2 regions of the Microbulbifer pacificus genome follow, and region 2 is predicted to be linked to the other one. Evidence: predicted binding sites of a transcription regulator. Region 2 holds the regulator's gene; the other holds the start of a gene.

Region 1 (10,111 bases), 130 kb from region 2:
GATACCCACACAACCAATAGCCTAGCCCGCGGCGCTGCGGGTGCCTTGCAGGGCCCATTTCTGCTATATTCCGCGCTCTTTTTCGGCGGGCCTCTACGTGGGTAGCCGCCGACCGAACAATTTCCACCGACAAGTCTCGTCCACCGACAAGTCTCGCAGCCTTTGGAAGCCAAGATGTCTCAGACCGACCATCAGCCCAGAAACATCCTCGTCACCAGTGCCCTGCCCTATGCCAACGGCTCCCTGCACCTGGGTCATATTCTCGAGTACATCCAGACCGATATCTGGGCCCGTTTCCAGCGCGCCCGCGGCAATCAGTGCCTGTACATGTGCGCCGACGACGCTCACGGCACTGCCATCATGCTGAAGGCCGAACAACTGGGGCTGACCCCGGAGCAGCACATCGCCAATATGCAGGCGGAGCACGAGCGCGACTTCGGCGGCTTCCTGATCAGTGTGGATAACTACCACTCCACCCACTCGGAAGAGAACCGCGAACTGTCGGCGATGATCTACAAGCGCCTGCGGGAGAATGGCCACATCGCTTCGCGCACCATCACCCAGGCCTATGACCCGGAAAAAGAACTGTTCCTGGCGGACCGCTACATCAAGGGCACCTGCCCGAAATGTAAGGCCGAGGACCAGTACGGCGACAACTGCGAAGTCTGCGGCGCCACCTACAGCCCCACAGAGCTGATCAACCCGGTATCCGCCATTTCCGGCGCTACCCCGGTGGAAAAGGAGTCCGAGCACTTCTTCTTTACCCTGCCCGCGTTTAACGACTTCCTGAAAGAGTGGACCCGCGCCGGTCACCTGCAGACCGAAATGGCCAACAAACTGGCCGAGTGGCTGGACGAGGGCCTGCAGGAGTGGGATATCTCCCGCGATGCGCCCTATTTCGGCTTCGAGATTCCCGATGCGCCCGGCAAGTATTTCTATGTGTGGCTGGATGCGCCCATCGGCTACATGGCCAGCCTGAAAAATTACTGCGACCGCAACAACCTCGACTGGCTGGAATTCTGGAAGAAGGACAGCAGCGCCGAGGTGTATCACTTTATCGGCAAGGACATCGTCAACTTCCACGCCCTGTTCTGGCCGGCGATGCTGCACTCTGCGCAGTTCCGCACCCCCACCAAGGTGTGCGTGCACGGTTTCCTCACCGTCAACGGCAAGAAGATGTCCAAGTCCCGCGGCACCTTCATCAATGCACGCAATTACCTGGACCACCTGAATCCGGAATACCTGCGCTACTACTTCGCCGCCAAGCTCACCGCCGGTGTCGACGATCTCGACCTCAACCTCGAGGACTTTATCGCCAAGGTGAACTCCGACCTGGTGGGCAAGGTGGTGAACATCGCCTCGCGCACCGCCAAGTTCGTGAGCAAGTCCGGCGGCGCACTTGCCGCTGAAATTGCCGACGAAGCGCTGTGGAACCAATTTGTGGAAGCGGCCCCGCGCATTACCGAGTACTTCGAAACCCGTGAATACAGCCGCGCCATCCGCGAAATCATGGCACTGGCCGACGCCGCCAACGCCTGGATTGCCGACAAAGCGCCCTGGTCGCTGGCGAAACAAGAAGGCGCGGAAGCGGAAGTACTGGCGATCTGTTCCCAGGGCGTCAACATGTTCCGCGCCCTGATCACCTGGCTGGCGCCGGTACTGCCGGAAACCGCACTGAAGGCCGAGGAATTCCTCGGTGTGAAACTGGACTGGAACAGCGCTACCGCGCCCCTCTCTGGCCACACCATCAACACCTTCAAACCGCTGATGCAGCGCGTGGAAAAAGAGCAGGTAGACGCGATGCAGGAAGCGGCAAAAGAATCCCTGGCGCAGCTGCAGGCGGAAACCAAACCGGCAGCCTCAGGCCCTCTTGCGGACGATCCCATCGCCGCGGAAATCCAGTTCGATGATTTCGCCAAGATTGACCTGCGCATCGCACTGATCGCCAATGCGGAACACGTGGAAGGTGCCGGCAAACTGCTGAAACTGACCCTGGACCTGGGCGGTGAAACCCGACAGGTATTCTCCGGCATCAAGAGCGCCTACAAGCCGGAAGACCTGATCGGCAAGCACACCGTGATGGTGGCCAACCTGGCACCGCGCAAGATGCGTTTCGGCGTGAGCGAAGGCATGGTGCTGGCCGCCGGCCCCGGCGGCAAGGACCTGTGGATTCTGGAACCCCACGCCGGTGCCCAGCCCGGCATGCGGGTAATGTAAACGGAAAGGACCTGATCCATGCGCGGAGTATTTCTCGATACGCTCACCATGAAACCGGAAGAGCTGGATACTTCCGCGCTGGAAAGCACCCTTGATCACTGGGATTTTTTCGCCACCACATCGCCCGATGAAACTGCGGTGCGTATCGCCAGCGCCGATGTGGTCATCACCAACAAGGTGGTGCTGGACCGCGCACTTATCGAAAGCGCCCCCAACCTCAAGCTCATCTGCGTCTGCGCCACCGGCATCAACAATATCGACCTGGGCGCCGCGGCAGAGAAGAACATTCCGGTAAAAAACGTCACCGGCTACACCGGCAGCTCCCTCGCCCAGCACACCATCGCCCTGCTGCTGGCGCTAGCCACCCGCTGGCACCGGTATTCCGAGGATGTGAAAAGCGGCCGCTGGAGCCAATCGCCAGTTTTCTGTCGGCTGGATTACCCGGTGATGGAGCTGTCGGGAAAAACCCTCGGCATCATCGGCTACGGTGATCTCGGCCAGAAGGTGGCGCTGCTCGGCGAAGCGCTGGGTATGCACGTACTTGTCGCACAGTCCGCAACGGGCGGGCACCAGCCGGGACGGGTTTCGCTGCAAACCCTGATCGCCGAGTCCGACGTCATCAGCCTGCACTGCCCACTCACCGAGCAGAACCGGCAAATGGTAAACCGCGAGTTCCTCGCCGCCATGAAGGACTCCGCGTTCCTGATCAACACTGCCCGCGGTGGGCTGGTGGATGAAGAAGCGCTGGCGGAAGCATTGAAATGCGGCACCATCGCCGGTGCCGCCCTGGATGTACTCAGCGTCGAACCACCACCTGCGGATCACCCGCTGCTGGCAAGTGATATTCCCAACCTGATCATTACGCCCCACAACGCCTGGATCAGCCGTGAAAGCCGCCAGCGCCTGCTCGACGGCGTGGTCAACAATATTCAGGGCTGGTTACGGTCCTGACTTAAAGTCCTGAAAATTCTATCCACGCAGGCGCTGGCAACGATTGCACCGGACGCGCAAAAAAAAGGCCGAATTCCCTCCCACTGACCCTACCCTTTTAGCTCACCTTGAAATTTCCGAGGAGGGCATCATGGCAAGCGCAAAATCTCCCAACAGCGACTCCGGCATCCATTCCGGTCGGGAAAAGCTGCACCAGGCGTATAACCTGGCCGGCGAAGCCGCCCTCGACACCGCCGCGCATGTCAAAACCCGTGCCCGCGAAACCGCGGATCAGGTGAAAACACGCACTCGCGAATCCATGGAAAAAGGTAAACAACGCGCACAAGATGTTGCCGAACGGGCGGAAAACTCCATCAAGGCACACCCTCTGGTGAGCGTGGGCTGTGCCTTTGCTGCCGGATGGCTGATCGCGAAGATTCTCAAGTAAGTTTTGCAACGCCATTCAGTGCCGGTGGGGCTTTTAATAAGTCCTGCCGTTTGGCTCTGCGCACGTTACATTGCCGGAAACGCTGCATGATTCTCTGGCATTCACTGGGGTTCTACTGATGGCCGGTCCAGACAACGCCCGCAAACAATACTCCGAGAAGCCTGCAGACGACGCTAAATTTTCATCCACTGCTGCTGAAGATGGGTTGCACTCCGAAGTCGCCGCGCTGATGGATCGCGCGGAGGCCACCATGACACTGGCCGCAGCGTGGACGGAAAACCTGAGCCGCCTGGTACATCTGGAATTCCAACGCACTCTCGCTGCCGGCAAGCGCATTGTCGCGCTGCTGTTGCTGGTATTTTTCCTCGCCATCGCCTTGGTGGTGAGCCTGTGCGCCGGGCTGGGGCTGCTCGGCTATTACTTTTTTCAATCCGTGTATATCGGCTTCGGCATTTTCCTGCTGGCGCAGCTGCTGATTGTCGCGGCCATGCTGCTTTCGGCCCACCGGCTGCGCCGGCTGCTCGGCTTTGAGGAAACCCGCAAACAGGCGAAAGAGGCGATCGACGATGTCACTGCGCTCTTTAAACAGACAGATTGAAAGTTACGGTTTCGAAATGGCACGGCAGCGGCGCTGTGCCGTGGCGCTGATGCAGCAGCAGAAAGTACAGACGCTAACCCAGGCGCAGAGAATCCCACTGCCGCTGGCCATGGGCGTGGCTTTCGCGAGCGGGTTTATCCTGCAGAAATTCTTTAATACTCCCGCGCCCAGAACCCTGATGAACTGGTATCTGACTTACCAGGCTTTCAGCCAGGGAGCGAGCCACAATACGCCGGGGTGACAATATTGCCCGGCATTAGCGGATTTCTTCAGCAAGCGTTTCCGCGGCTGGTCGCACACTACCGCTAGTCCCACCACCCGCGCTGCCGTCACGGCCGCCGATTTGCAGGATTTTTTCCGCAACGTCAGCGAGTTTCAGATTCATCTCCATCGCGCGGGTCTGCATGCTGCGGTAGGCTTCCTCTTCGCTCAGTCGCAGGCTGCGCATCAGAATCCCCTTGGCACGCTCCACCAGTTTGCGCTCGGTCAGGGCGCGGCGGGTCTTCTCCAGCTCCTCACTCACCCGGTGAATATGTGCAACCTGGGAGCGGATCAGGTCGTACAGGGAGTGAGCCAGGTTTTTCCCCGGCAGCGGCGGCACCGCGGTACTCGGCGCACTTCCGTACAGCCCGGGAACTTCCGGATCAAACAGTACCGCCAGTGCCGGCGGGCGCGTCCACTCGGTAGATTTCATGCGCTGTAACTGCGCGTAGTGATACCCCAGTTCCGACTGCGCCTCCGCCACCCGCTTGCGGCTCACCTGCAACAGACGCGCCGCCATGGCATCTTCGAGACAGTGCATGGCATCGATGCGCGCGGTGGCGAGGTCATACCACACCTCACTGATTTCTGACGCAATCGGTTCGCCCTCCTTCAGTCCGGCAATGACCTGGCGCAGGCGCTGCAAGTCGCGGGATGCCTCGCCACCCTCAATCGTTTGCCAGCGCGTCTGCTCCGCTTCACCGGAAAATTCCACAAACAATTCCAGGCTACCGCGCTGGCAATCCTGCAACTGTGCCAGGCGCCCGTGCAGCTTTTTGTCAAAGCGGCAGCCGGCAAAGCCGATCGCACCCCAGGCGCGCTCCTGCCCGGCAAATTCCTTGGCCTGCATAAAGTTGAACAGGGCCACCAGCAGCCGCGTCACCTCCGGATCGTCCGCCACGTCGGCCGCTTCGAAAACCACCGACAGCAATCCGGCAATCAGCCGGCAGTAGGCATCGGTGGATTCGAGTGCACTCACTTCGAATGCATCGACGTGGAGCCGGAGGTTGGCGAGTTCATCCAGCCCGTGCAATGAATAGGCGATGCTGTTCAGCAGACGCATATCCCGCGGGCTTTCATCCCGACCGGACCGCAGATAGCGGTTGTGCAACAGGCGCCGGAATACCTCCTCACTATCGCGGCCATTCTGGATCTGCTCCTGACGCTGTGCGGAAAAGCGAAAGCCTGTAGATACCAGGTAAATGTTGCTGATCCCCCGCTCCCGCTGCAGCTGGTGCACCAGGTCGGAAACCGTCGTCACCAGCTCGCAACTGCCGACGAGCCGCTCCAGCGCCTGGATTTCTGCGCGCTTGGCCGCCAGCAGGAATTTTTCTGCATCATCGCTGTGTGTCGAGCTGGATCTGGGCATGGTTGCGCTTCCGCATAACAAGGTCACCCACTGTTCCAGCAATAAATATTCCACTCGCGAATGTGTACACGGCAAAAATCCCGCCTCCTCACATAGCGCACCATTCGGGAGCGGTCGGGCAACATTGCACCAGTTCGACGCAAACGCGATTGCGGTCAAGGCAAGTCCACTGCGCACAGGCCAGCCCGCGAGATTGTTTTACCCCGCTATTAGTTCACAGACGCATACTTCCCGTGGCGCCAAAAGTACCGAGGGTCAAAAAGTTGGCACCGAGCTTGCTTTTGCTTTTTCAGGTACAGATACCGCGCTGCCGTTTCGGCGCAGGTGCGGGTCTTACCGGGCACAATATGCCCAGCACAATCAGAACACTCTGGATAAAGGCGTCCATCACTTTCCGGCAGCGGCCGGTCTGTGTGGGCGCTTTTTTTATGCCCCGAATTTACCCGTGTGCAGAGGCAGCAGGACGCCACAGGGTCAATTCAGCACAGATGGACACCCGATCCTCGAACATCATTAAAGGTGATCACTATGGCTTATCTCGTTCCAGCAGAATTCGTGACCAAAATGGTCGACGCCGGGGAATCCAAAATCTATATGTCCACCCGCGACACCCTGGTGCGCGCGTATATGGCCGGTGCCATTCTGGCGCTGGCTGCGGTTTTTGCGGTTACCGTGGCGGTGGCCACCGGCTCGCACCTGATCGGTTCCATCCTGTTCCCGGTGGGCTTCTGCATGCTCTACCTGATGGGATTCGACCTGCTGACCGGGGTATTCGTACTCGCCCCGCTGGCACTACTCGACAAGCGCCCCGGGGTTACCGTACAGGGCGTACTGCGCAACTGGGGCCTGGTGTTTGTCGGTAACTTTGCCGGCGCACTCACCGTTGCGGTGATGATGGCATTTGTATTTACCATGGGCTTCAACACCGACCCCGGTGCGGTGGGCACCAAGCTCGCGGCCGTAGGTGAAGCCCGTACCCTGGGCTACGCCAAATACGGTGCCGATGGCTGGTTTACCATTTTCCTGCGCGGCATGCTGTGTAACTGGATGGTATCCATGGGCGTAGTGGGCGCGATGATTTCCACCCATGTGAGCGGCAAGGTCATCGCCATGTGGATGCCAATCATGCTGTTCTTCTTTATGGCCTTCGAGCACTCTGTGGTGAACATGTTCCTGTTCCCCACCGCGATCATGATGGGTGGCGACTTCTCCGTGATGGACTACCTGATCTGGAATGAAATTCCCACCGCCCTCGGCAATCTGGTCGGCGGCCTCGCATTCACTGGCCTCACTCTGTACAGCACTCACTATAAAACCGCACCCAAGCGCCAACTGACTGCCGAGCGCAATAGCGCAGGCAAAGAAGCTCTGGCCTGATAACGTGTCAAAGCCCCGCTGCGCGGGGCTGATATTTTTCTATGAACAATAAACTCACTCTGGACATCGGCCAGCACAGCAGTGCGGGACTTAAGGCGGAAAACCAGGACAGCTGCGGCGCACGCCTGCCGGAAGAGCCGCAGCTCGCCATGAAGGGTGCCGCGTTTGCGATTGCCGATGGCATCAGCTCAAGTCCGGTCAGCGCCGTTGCCAGCGAAACCGCGGTAAAGAGTTTTCTCGACGATTACTACTGTACCTCCGACAGCTGGAGCGTAGCGCATGCCGCGAAACAGGTACTCAGGGCCACCAATGCCTGGCTCCATGGCCAGACGCACCAGAGTCCCTACCGCTTTGACAGGGACAAGGGCTACGTCTGCACCTTCAGTGCGATGATTATCAAAGGCATCGAGGCACACCTGTTTCACCTCGGCGACTCGCGCATTTACCGTCTGCGCCGCGGCACACTGGAACAGCTCACCCACGACCACCGCCTGTGGCAGGGAGAGCAGAACAGCTATCTGAGCCGCGCTCTGGGTGCGCAGCCACAACTGGACATCGACTACCGCCGGGTTTCCCTGGAAGCCGGCGACCTGTTTGTCCTGAGTACCGATGGGGTGCACGAATTCCTGTCGCAACCGACACTGATCGAACATCTGCAACAGCATGCAGACTGCCTCGACAAGGCCGCCAAAACCCTGGTAGCCGCGGCACTGGCCAATGGCAGTAACGACAATCTCACCGTGCAGCTGGTGCGAATCAGGAACTTGCCTGCTCCGGTACTGGAACCTCTGGAGCACGCGGGCACCTTACCGCTGCCTCCCATCCTGAAAAGCGGCGACGTGTTCGACGGCTATATCATCGAGCGCGAAATTCACGCGAGCAGCCGCAGCCACGTCTATCTCGCCTGCGACCAGACCAGTGGCAGTCGTGCAATCCTGAAAACACCTTCCATCGATCTCTCCGAGGATCCCGCCCATCTGCAACGGCTATTGATGGAGGAGTGGGTGGCGCGGCGCGTCAACAGTGCCCATGTGGTGCGCGCGGCCGTCAGCCGGCGACCGCGCCGATTTCTCTATACCGCGATGGAAGTGGTGGAAGGACAGACGCTGCGGCAGTGGATGACCGACAACCCCCAACCCAACCTGGAAACCGTGCGCGGTATAGTCGAACAGGTAGCGCGTGGCCTGCAGGCCCTGCACAGGGCAGAAATCCTGCATCAGGACCTGCGCCCGGAAAATATCATGATCAGCCACGCCGGCACTGTGACCCTGATTGACCTCGGCTCGGCCAGGGTAGCCGGCATCGCGGAAACCGCCGATGAAAACGGTCAGCTGATTCTCGGTACCGCCCTGTACAGCGCGCCGGAATATTTTCTCGGCGACCAAGGTACCATTCGCTCGGACCTTTTTTCTCTCGCGGTACTCACCTATTACCTGTTATCCGGTGAGTTCCCCTACGGTACCCAGGTAGCCCGCTGCAGTACCGTAGCCGCGCAACACAAGCTGCGTTACCGCAGTGTACTGAGTGAGTCCCGCGCGATTCCCGCGTGGATCGACGCCACCCTAAAAAAAGCGCTGCAACCAAACCCGCTGCGCCGCCACGAGGCGCTATCGGAATTTGTTTATGAGTTGCGCCACCCGAACCCCGAGTACCGCATTGCCACCCGCCCACCGTTGATGGAGCGCTATCCGGTGCGTTTCTGGCAATCGGTGAGCGGCATTCTGCTGCTCGTTATTGTTTATCTGTTGAGCCTGATTTCCAGCACCACCTGACCCCCACCAATAAAACATGCAAGGAGAAAATCCATGATCAGTAGCCGTCAGCAAGTCACCGATATGATTCTCGTCGTCAAGGTGCAGAAGGATCTGAAATGGTCCCAGGTGGCAGAAGCCATCGGCCTGTCGAAAGAGTGGACCACCGCCGCCTGCCTGGGGCAGATGACGTTTACCAAACAGCAGGCCGCCGTGGTGGGCGAGCTGTTCGATCTCAGCGACGAGGCCGTCGCCTGGCTGCAGATTGCCCCCTACAAGGGATCCCTCCCCACAGCAGTCCCCACCGACCCACTAATTTATCGCCTGTACGAGTTGGTGAATGTGTATGGCACCACCATCAAGGAGCTGATCCACGAGGAGTTCGGCGATGGCATCATGAGCGCCATCGACTTTTCCATGGATATCCAGCGGGAGGCAGATCCCAAGGGGGATCGGGTGAATATGGTGATGTCCGGCAAATTCCTGCCATATAAAACCTACTGAGGATGGTCCCGGCGCTGGCGGCCGCTGCGCCGCCGGCCTACGCCCTAAACAACATCAATACAACGTCCCACCGCCAGACTCGCTACAATACCGGTCCTGACATTTGCCCAGAATCGGCCAGAATCATGAGTCTTAGCACGCCTTCCTCCTCTGCCCTGCAAGAAGAAAACGCCATTGTCGAATCTGAGTTATCCACAAAGAAAGCTGCGGAGCAGCTGGCGGAATTTATTCACCGTCACCCGCGCCTAACGGTGCTGACCGGTGCCGGTGTGAGTACCGATTCCGGAATTCCCGATTACCGTGACCGCGACGGCCAGTGGAAGCGCAAGCCGCCGGTGGATCACCGGGATTTCATGGCGAGTGCGGCCACACGCCAGCGCTACTGGGGGCGCGCACTGATCGGTTGGCCGGTGATCCGCAATTCGGCGCCGAACCCCGCGCACTTTTATCTGGCGGAACTGGAGCGCCGCGGACATATCCATTTGTTGATTACCCAGAATGTGGATCGCCTGCATCAACGCGCGGGCAGTGAAAAGGTCATCGACCTGCACGGTCGCGCGGATGAGATTCGCTGTTTGCGCTGTGATTACCGCGCAATGCGGCAAGCCGTGCACGATCGCAGCTACGATCTGAACCCCGCGTTTCGCCACTATACG
Region 2 (10,111 bases):
TTACCAGTTCGTAGGGCGCGGTCAGCTCGTTCACCGAACGTGGATCAATCTCCACACCCAGTTTTTCGTCAATGGTGATTTCGGTACCCATGCAGCGCAGCAGGGTAATCATGGTGGTGATATCGTTGAGGTGCGGGAGGTTGTGAATCTGCACCGGGCCGTCCGCCAACAGCGTGGCGGCCAAAATCGGCAGTGCTGAATTCTTGGCCCCGGAAATTTTCAAGGTTCCGGAGACGGGGCAGCCCCCTTCGATAATCAGTTTGTCCATTCGAACTGGTGTCCCATTGCGAAGCAAAAATCCCTGGCAAGCTCAAAGCCCGGCAGAGTAGAGGTTACTGACCGGCCTCTTCCGGGGTAAGGGTTTTCATCTGCACCGCGTGCAGGGTGCCATCGGCAATCTTGTCGGACAGCGCACCGTAAACCAGCTGCTGTTTCTTTAGCCGCGAGAGGCCGCCAAAGGCCTCACTGACCACGGTCAAATGCAGGTGGCTGCCCTCGAAAGACACGTCGGTAACCTGACTGCCGGGAATCTGCCCTTCAATCAGGGCTTTGATCTGATCTGGTTGCATAAAAAATAAATACAGGTGGGAATTCGGTCGGGGTTAAAGCAGGCGCGAAGTGTACTGGAAAGCGTCCACTGGCGCAGCCGCGATTCTGCGGACTGCGCCTCAATATCATCGATGCGTTTACTGCATCTCATCCGCGACTTTGTCCGCCGCGGACCAGTTGGCAATCACCTTGTCGAGGTCACCCTTGTTGGTCTGCATGGCCTGGGAGAACTGGCCGCGGAACGTTTTACCAAGGTTGACGCCGTTCAGGACAACGTTGATCAGTTTCCACTGACCATTTTTTTTGCGCGCCATGGTATATGCCACCTTGGTCAGCCCTTCCGAGCTGCGCACTTCTTGTAGCACATTAACCTTGCCACCCTTGGGGACGGAGCCAGGATTCACCACCTTGACATCCATACTGCCGAAGCTGGCAACACCGCGGGCGAAGGTCGCCACCAGATCGCGACGGAAGGCGCTGGTGAATTTTGCACGCTGCGCGGGCGTCGCCTGCTTGGCGTAGTCTGCCATAACACCCATGGCAATAAAGTCGAAATCCACCACCGGGGCCAGCACCCGATCTATGGACGCGTAGTAGCGCTGCGGGTTCGAACTGACCAGTTGCCCCTCCGAGCGGACCACATCCAATAGCTCTGTGGATACACTCTCAATCATGGTGTAGGGGTTTTCGGCAGCGCCGGCAAACGGTGCCAGGCTGCACAGCAGGACAGTGGATAGCAGCGCCCTGGCTTTGCGTGCGATTGCGGATTGGAAAGCTCCGGTCTTGATGGTCATGGTGAGTGCGCTCACTGAAAATCTCCCATTGGCAATTCGTCCCTTGGATGCACACAACACGAAAAAGTGTCATGGCGATGCCGAAATATCTTGCTGGCGGCTACAGATGAGACTGAAATCGGACCCAGTCCAACGCCACAGCTGACAATAGCGGCGGCAAACTATACCATGGCGCCGCCGCGGACAAGCGGCACGGAGTCACTTTCGCTCCGCCGCCCGGCCACAACCGCCCGAGGGAAACATCAGCGACAGGTGACGCACAGCCCGGCCCGCAGACATTCCGTGACGCAAACCTCAACCTCCGCTGATAGTAAAAGGTTAGCACGTCAGTCCGAGGCACAGCGGAACAAAAGCGGATCGCGACAGGTCGCATCTGGCAGGGTTGCACCCCGCCCGCGTTTTCTAGAATGAACGCAGTGGCACCGGTATATATAGCCCACCTGCCACCTTGGAAATTCCACACGAGAGATGTCATGGGAAAAGATCTGATCATCCAGGCCGGACGCCGCACCATATCCATGGAAGCCGCCGCGGTAGCCGCACTGGAAGGACGCATCGGTGACGACTTCCACCGTGCCTGCGAACTGATTCTGAACTGCCCCGGGCGCGTCATCGTTTCCGGCATGGGTAAATCCGGGCATATCGGGCGCAAGATCGCCGCGACCCTGGCAAGCACCGGCACACCCAGCTTTTTCGTGCACCCCGGCGAAGCCAGTCACGGCGACCTCGGCATGATCACCCGCCAGGACCTGGTTATCGCCATTTCCAATTCCGGCACCTCCGCCGAAGTCCTGACCCTGCTGCCGCTGCTGAAACGTCTGGGCATTCCCATGATCAGTATGACCGGCAAGGCGGATTCCCCCCTGGCGCAGTCTGCCGACGTGAATCTGGACATTGCCGTCGACACCGAAGCCTGCCCGCTGAATCTGGCCCCTACCTCTTCCACCACCGTTACCCTGGTAATGGGCGATGCGCTGGCAGTGGCACTGCTGGAGGCTCGCGGATTTACCGCAGAAGACTTCGCCTTCTCCCACCCCGGCGGTGCGCTTGGGCGCCAACTGCTGCTCAAGGTGGAAGACGTGATGCACGCGGGACAGGAACTGCCGCAGGTATCCCCCGACACACCGCTCTCCCAGGCGCTGCTGGAAATGACCAGCAAGGGCTTCGGCATGACGACCGTGGTGGACGACAAGGGGCAACTGCAGGGCGTGTTTACCGATGGCGACCTGCGCCGGGTCATCGACCAGAAGATCGAGCTCGACAGCGCCACCATGGACAAGGTGATGAGCCGTCGACCGAAAACCGTGAGCGCCCACATTCTGGCGGCGGAAGCCCTGCGCATTATGGAAGACAACAAGATTACCGCGCTGGTGGTAGAAGATCCGGAACACCATCCGGTAGGCCTGCTGCACATGCACGACATACTGCGCGCCGGTGTCATCTGACGCCACGCCCTATAAATAGAAGGATCCCCTCTTGAGCCAGCAAAGCCCAGTGCAACCGCTCAGCGACCAAGACCTCGATCAGGGTATCGAGCAAAAACTGAGCAAGGTGCGCCACCTGATACTCGACGTGGACGGCGTCCTCACCGACGGCCGGCTGTACTTTGACAACCACGGCAACGAGCTGAAAACCTTCCACACCCTGGATGGGCACGGTATCAAAATGCTGCAGAAATCAGGGGTGGCAGTGGCCATCATTACCGGTCGCCGCAGCGCTCTGGTGGAAAAACGTGCGCACGACCTCGGCATCACCCGCCTGATCCAGGGCCGGGAAGACAAGTACAGCGCCTTTCTGGAACTTTTCGCCAACGAGCCCTATGACCTGGCCCAGATTGCCTACATCGGTGACGACTATCCTGACCTGCAGCTGATGACCCGGGTGGGCTGCCCGATTGCAGTCCCCAGCGCCGCGACACCGGTAAAACAGCGCGCACTTTTCGTGACCGAGCGCGAGGGCGGCCTTGGCGCCGTACGCGAAGTCTGCGACCGCATCATGCAGGCGCAGGGGACCTTTGACGCCGCGCTGGCGCCCTATCTCGCCAGCCATCACTGAACAGAAGTCTAAACGGACGGCCAAAATAGCCGCCGATAGCGAGGAAACGGATACAGCATGCGCACCTGGTTACCACTTGTCATCGTGGTCGCACTCATCTCCCTGGGACTGTGGTTTACCGAGAGCCCACCCAAGCAACTGCTGGGCAAGCAGCCAACACAGCAGGAGCACAACAGGGCAGCGGATCTCATCATCCGCGATGCCCGCACGCGCCACTACAGCGCCGAGGGCTCCCTCGCCTACGAAGTGGACGCCGAGCGCGTCACTTTCTTCCAGTTCGCACGCCGGGACCGCGCAGACCTCACCGAACCCCGCATGGTGTTCTACCAGGGTGAGGACACCACATGGCGCACCGAATCCCGCACCGGGATCGCCTTTGACAACGGTCAGAAAGTGGTGCTGCAGGGCAAGGTTTCCATCCGCGAACTGCCACAACCCGGCATAAGCCTGTCCACCCAGAGAATTACCATCAAACCCCGCGAAGAATTCGCTGAAACCGACAAAGTTGTTACCATTACCGACGGCCCCAACCGCACCACCGGCAAGGGCCTGCGCGCCGATCTAAAGCAGGACAAGGTAGAAATTCTGTCAAATGTGGAAAGCAGCTATGAACCCCGTTGATTTACGCCGCGCGCCCCTGTCGGCGACTGCTCGCATCCTGCGCGCCGCGGTGGCCGCGACCTTTTTGCTGGCAAGCCAGGCCCACGCCCTGCCCAACGATCGTGAACAGCCGGTGAAGGTATCCGCCGATAAACTGGAGGCCAACCGCAGCCAGAATCTTTCCGTATACAGCGGTAACGTGGTCATCAGTCAGGGCTCACTGCAGATCCGCGCCGATCGAGTGGAAGTGCACGGCAATACCAAGGGGGAGATCAACAAGGTGATCGCCACCGGCTCCCCGGCCCACTTCCAGCAGCAGGTCGAAGAGAGCACCAACCCGGTCAAGGCCCGCGCGAAACGCATCGAGTTTCTGGTGAGTAGCGACGCCCTGCAACTCAGCGGCGAAGCGTTCGTGGACCGCGACGGCAACACACTGTCGGCAGAGCGCATCAACTACGACCTCAAAAGCGAGCAGATGCAAGCCCAGGGTCAGTCGGAAAAGAAACGGGTGGAAATGATCTGGAAGCCCGAATCCAAAACCGAGCCCACCCCCGCGGAAGACGGCCAGTAATCTACGCGCCCCATACAAACCGAACAGTCAAAAGAGGCGGCAAAACAGCCGCGCAGTTACCGGAATTCACTATGCCGACGCTCAAAGCGCTACATCTCGCCAAGCAGTATAAAAAGCGCAAAGTTGTTCAAGATGTATCCGTGAGCGTCTCCAGCGGCCAGGTTGTCGGCCTGCTCGGCCCCAACGGCGCCGGCAAAACCACCTGTTTTTACATGATTGCCGGCCTGGTACAGGCCGACGCCGGTCAGGTGATGATTGACGAGGAAGATATTACCGGTCTGTCCATGCACGGTCGCGCGCGCAAGGGTATCGGCTACCTGCCCCAGGAAGCATCGGTGTTCCGCCGCCTGTCGGTGGAGGACAACATCCTCGCTATTCTCGAGATCCGCAAAGACCTCGACCGCAACCAGCGCCTGGAGCAACTGGAATCACTCCTCGAGGAATTCCACATCACCCACATTCGCGAGAGCCTCGGCATGGCGCTGTCCGGCGGCGAGCGACGTCGGGTAGAGATCGCCCGCGCGCTGGCCACCAATCCGGCGTTTGTATTGCTGGATGAACCGTTTGCCGGGGTGGATCCCATCTCCGTGAACGACATCAAGCAGATCATCCGCCACCTGCGAGACCGCGGTATTGGCGTGCTCATTACCGACCACAATGTGCGTGAAACCCTGGATATCTGTGAGACCGCGTACATCGTCAGCGAGGGCCACATCATCGCCTCCGGCGACCCCAAAGACGTAGCCGAGAACAAACAGGTGAAAGACGTCTATCTGGGACACGAGTTCACCATCTGACCCTATATGGGTGAAATCATCAGCATTTCACCCTTCAATTACCGATTCCTGTCACAATTCTGACCGCGACAATCGCGACGGATATTTTTTTCGGCACGCTTATTGCTTATTCCTGCGCCCCTTGCCACTTGTGTTCCGAATTACCCCGGGGTAGTCTGCAGGCGATGAGCAATCTGCCGCCGACACAAGCATCAAATGTGTCGCAGCGGTGCAACGCCAGAATTTTATGCCGACACTCCCCCTATGAAGCAGTCACTCCAGTTAAAACTCGGCACTTCGCTGACGATGACGCCACAACTGCAACAGGCCATCCGCCTGCTGCAATTGTCGACGCTGGAGCTGCAACAGGAGATTCAGTCTGCCCTCGACAGTAACCCGCTGCTGGAATCGGACTTTGACGAGCACGCCGGCGAACATCTGCAGGAACAGAACACCCCCGCCACCATTGAGCGCCAGACTCTGGACAGTGCCGACAGCGGCCGCGAAGGCCTCGGCGGCGAGGGCGAGAGCGAGTCCACCGCCGATGGCGACTGGAACAGCGACATCCCCGAAGACCTGCCGGTAGACACCCGCTGGGACGATATTTACACCAACAGCAGTCACTCTGGTGGCGACGGCGAAGAGTACGCGCTGGAACAGCGCAACGCCGCCGCGGAGAGCCTGCAGGACCACCTGCTGTGGCAGCTGAATCTCACTCCACTGACGGCAGAAGACAAGTTGATCGGCGAGGCGCTGATCGACGCAATCGCCCCCAATGGTTTTCTCGATACCGATCTGGAGGATCTGGCGGAATCGTTTGCGATCGAAGTGGCAGAAATACTGGCGGTACTGAAAACCATCCAGCAGTTTGAGCCGGTGGGCTGCGGCGCCCGCGATCTGCGCGAGAGCCTGCTGCTACAGCTGCGCCAGCTGCCGGAGAGCACCCCCTGGCTGGCACAGGCCTTGACCGTGGTCGGCCAGCACCTGGACCTGCTGGGCAAACGCGACTTTCGCCAGCTGAGTCGCCGTACCCGACTGAGCGAGGCACAGCTCGGCGAGGTAATGCGCCTGATCCAGACCCTCACCCCCTACCCCGGCGAGGCCTTTGGCGGCGAGGAGCCCCAGTATGTGGTGCCGGACGTAATCGTCAGCCGCCGCGAGCAGCGCTGGGTAGTGGAACTGAACCCGGAAACCACGCCCAAGCTGCGCATCAACGATGCCTACGCCGCGCTTATCCGCCGCGCGGACAACTCCACTGAGAACAATTATCTGCGCGACAACCTGCAGGAGGCCCGCTGGTTTCTGAAAAGCTTGCAGAGCCGCCACGAGACGCTGCTCAAGGTGGCGAGCTGCATCGTCGAAAAACAGCAGGGTTTCTTCGAGCTGGGACCGGAGGCGATGAAGCCGATGGTACTGGCCAATATTGCCGAGACCATTGGCATGCACGAATCCACCATCTCCCGGGTGACCACGCAAAAGTACATGCTCACTCCCCGCGGCGTATTCGAACTCAAGTACTTTTTCTCCAGCCATGTGAGCACAGACTCCGGTGAGGACGCCTCCTCCACGGCCATCCGCGCGCTGATTCGCAAGCTGGTGGACGCAGAGCAACCGCGCAAGCCGCTGTCGGACAACAAGATCACCCAGGAGCTGGACAAACAGGGCATTCAGGTCGCGCGCCGCACCGTCGCCAAGTACCGCGAGTCCATGGGCATTCCCTCTTCCAGCGAGCGCAAGCGACTGGTGTAAATAGACCGAAGCGGATCAGCCGGTCACACTCCCTCTGTGCAAGCGCCGTTTTCGATCAATTTCTGCCCGACCAATGCCCAGGAATCGAGTGTATCCTTCCATTCTGGTGAACTTCCTAGTAGGGTTGCCGCCCTGTGCGGGGGGCAGCCAAATTGTGTTGTACCCGATGAGGAGAAATCCATGCAGATCAACATCAGTGGCCACCATGTAGACGTAACCCCGGCCATTCGCGATTACTGCCTGACCAAGCTGGACAAGCTCTCCCGCCACCACGACCTGATCACCAATACCCAGGTCATCCTTTCCGTCGACAAACTGATCCAGAAAGCGGAAGCGCGGGTTCACGTTAACGGCAAGGACGTATTTGCGGATTCAGAATCGGAAGATATGTACGCGGCGATCGACTCGCTCGCTGACAAACTCGACCGGCAGCTGCTGAAACACAAAGAGAAATTACGCAGTCACCGCTAGACGTTGCCCCAGGGAAACGGCTGGCCTGCACTGTCAGATCACCAGTAAGTTATGACATTGGAAGCATTACTCTCTCCCCGCCTGAGCCTGTGCCACCTGGCGGGGAGCAGCAAGAAAAAGCTGTTACTCAATATCGCGCAGGCGATCTCAGAACAATACCCCGATCTGGATTCTGATACCGTCTTCAACCAGCTGGTGGCACGGGAGCGCCTGGGCTCAACCGGTATCGGTGAAGGTGTCGCTATCCCCCACTGTCGCCTGCCCGGCTGCGAGCGTCCCATCGGGGTGCTCTGCACCACGTCGCCAGCGGTAGATTTTGATGCCATCGACCGCCAACCGGTGGATCTGCTGTTTGCCCTGTTGGTCCCGGAAGACGCGGACCAGGAACACCTGGATACCCTCGCGGAAATCGCTGCCCTGTTCAGCGACAGCCGCGTGCGCGAAAAACTGCGCGAAGCCACCACCAGTGATGAGCTCTACGCACTGGCCATCAACAGTGCGGCGGCGGCATAATAGCCACCGCATTTGTCCGGCGCCCGGTGCACAACCGTATGGCTGCCAGATGACCGGCTCCGGCAGCCTCCCACCACAGGTCTGCCGCCCGGCCAACCCGAATCAGCAAGGAGCGCTTGTTCTATGCGACTGGTGATCATCAGCGGCCGCTCTGGCTCAGGAAAAAGTTCCGCCCTCGAGCTGCTCGAAGATGTCGGCTTCAACTGCATCGACAACCTCCCCGCCAGCCTGTTGCCCGAGCTGATCCGCCGGGTTACCGAACACCCCCCCGAAAAAAATACCCATCTCGCGCTCGGTATCGACGCCCGCAACCTGTGGCACGACGTGCGCCAGGCCCCGCGGGTGATCAGCGAACTGCGCGAAAGCGGCGTAGAATGCGACGTCATCTACCTGGATGCCCGCTCGCCGGTGCTGGTGCAACGTTTTAGCGAAACCCGCCGCAAGCACCCCTTGAGCGACAGTCGCACCCATCTGCTGGAAGCTCTCAATCACGAAAAGGAACTGCTCGCACCGCTGGCGGCCATGGCCGACCTGGTGATCGACACCAGCAGCCTCAGCCTGCACCAGCTGCGCGACCAGATTAAAACCCGTGTGGTGGGCAAAGACTCCCCGGGCATGGCAATCCTGTTCCAGTCCTTCGGCTTCAAGCACGGTGTGCCAGTGGACGCAGACCTGGTGTTTGACCTGCGCTGCCTGCCAAACCCGTATTGGGTGACGGAGCTGCGCAACAAGACCGGGCTAGATCCGGAAGTGGTGGAGTTCCTGCGCGCCCATAGCGAGACCGAGGAAATGCAGCGGGATATAACAGCGTTTCTCGAGCGCTGGCTGCCCTCTTACCAGCAGAGCAATCGCAGTTACACTTGCGTCGCCATCGGCTGCACCGGGGGCCGCCACCGCTCCGTGTACATGGTGGAGCAGCTGGCGAAATACTTTTCGAGAGAATTCCAGAACATCCAGATTCGCCACCGCGAGCAGCAGAAATAAACCAGCCCCATACTCAGGGCGACCGCCACCACAGCGCAAAACCAGAGCAATCGCACCAGAACAGTCATATGCAGAAAACCCGTATCACCATCATCAACAAACTCGGGCTCCACGCCCGCGCCGCCAGCAAATTCGCGCAGACCAGTGCGCGCTTCTCCTCGGAAGTAAAAGTGCACTGCCAGGGCAAAGCGGTAGACGGCAAGAGTGTGATGGCACTGATGCTGCTGGCGGCGGGCAAAGGGGTTGAGCTGGAACTGGAAATCTGCGGCCGCGACGAAGATGCAGCCCACGAAGCCATCTGTGCACTGATCAACGATCGCTTTGGCGAGGGCGAATAACGCCCTGATCTCATTTCGTTCCACCGCCGGTATAATGCCGGCACTCGCTGCCCGCCCCTGACCAGGTATCCCTGTGCCCAATCCCGTCTCCGCCGACATCAACTTCCGCGCCCAGAGCCAGCTCGGTGAGCTGTATGCTGCGCTGGACAGTGGCACCGGGCGCGAAGTGCAGCGAATGCTGCAGTCCCTCTCCCCCCAGAGTATTGCCCAGCTGCTGGAAAGCTCGCCGCCGCGTATTCGTCAGGTACTGTGGAATCTGATCGACCGTGAGGTCGAGGGCGAAGTGCTGCAGGAGCTGACCGACGACGTCAAAGCCCAGATCCTCTCCACCATGGACACCGAAGAAATGGTGGCCATCATGGAGGGGCTGAACGCGGACGACGTCGCCGACATTCTCCAGCAGCTGCCCGACCGATTGATGGCAGAAGTGCTCTCCGCGATGAGCGAAAGCGATCGCCAGCGAGTGGAGAGTGTACTCGCCTACGGCGAGGAAACCGCCGGCGGTTTGATGGACACGGACATCGTTTCCGTGCGCCCGCACCTGACCCTGGATGTGGTGCTGCGCTACCTGCGCCGCCACGAAAAGCTGCCAAAATCCACCGACAACCTGTTCGTGGTCAGCCGCCAGGACAAGTTTATTGGCCTGCTGCCCTTGACCCGGCTGCTCACCTCGGACCCTTCGGTCACCGTGCGCGAGATTATGCACACCGA

The links. The regulator sigma-54, encoded in region 2, starts transcription at its own class of promoters, with help from an activator protein. The targets are predictions, from matches to a motif close to TGGCACANNNNTTGCNNT.
Region 1: the regulator sigma-54 is predicted to act here: its motif matches at 6,088-6,105, upstream of R5R33_RS05555 (formate/nitrite transporter family protein).

What each region holds. Positions count from the first base shown of each region.
Region 1 is NZ_CP137555.1:1,214,371-1,224,481, forward strand. Features, by position in the region: gene metG (methionine--tRNA ligase) at 175-2,217, shown strand; gene R5R33_RS05530 (D-2-hydroxyacid dehydrogenase) at 2,236-3,168, shown strand; gene R5R33_RS05535 (DUF883 family protein) at 3,299-3,595, shown strand; gene R5R33_RS05540 (hypothetical protein) at 3,714-4,193, shown strand; gene R5R33_RS05545 (hypothetical protein) at 4,210-4,434, shown strand; gene R5R33_RS05550 (nitrate- and nitrite sensing domain-containing protein) at 4,450-5,823, opposite strand; gene R5R33_RS05555 (formate/nitrite transporter family protein) at 6,352-7,200, shown strand; gene R5R33_RS05560 (bifunctional protein-serine/threonine kinase/phosphatase) at 7,242-8,972, shown strand; gene cynS (cyanase) at 9,006-9,455, shown strand; gene R5R33_RS05570 (NAD-dependent protein deacetylase) at 9,581-10,111, shown strand, end outside.
Region 2 is NZ_CP137555.1:1,081,540-1,091,650, forward strand. Features, by position in the region: gene murA (UDP-N-acetylglucosamine 1-carboxyvinyltransferase) at 1-268, opposite strand, end outside; gene R5R33_RS04885 (BolA family protein) at 333-569, opposite strand; gene R5R33_RS04890 (MlaC/ttg2D family ABC transporter substrate-binding protein) at 687-1,358, opposite strand; gene R5R33_RS04895 (KpsF/GutQ family sugar-phosphate isomerase) at 1,817-2,788, shown strand; gene R5R33_RS04900 (KdsC family phosphatase) at 2,820-3,398, shown strand; gene lptC (LPS export ABC transporter periplasmic protein LptC) at 3,456-4,019, shown strand; gene lptA (lipopolysaccharide transport periplasmic protein LptA) at 4,006-4,569, shown strand; gene lptB (LPS export ABC transporter ATP-binding protein) at 4,641-5,366, shown strand; gene R5R33_RS04920 (RNA polymerase factor sigma-54) at 5,610-7,094, shown strand; gene hpf (ribosome hibernation-promoting factor, HPF/YfiA family) at 7,275-7,565, shown strand; gene ptsN (PTS IIA-like nitrogen regulatory protein PtsN) at 7,617-8,078, shown strand; gene rapZ (RNase adapter RapZ) at 8,202-9,062, shown strand; gene R5R33_RS04940 (HPr family phosphocarrier protein) at 9,131-9,400, shown strand; gene mgtE (magnesium transporter) at 9,474-10,111, shown strand, end outside.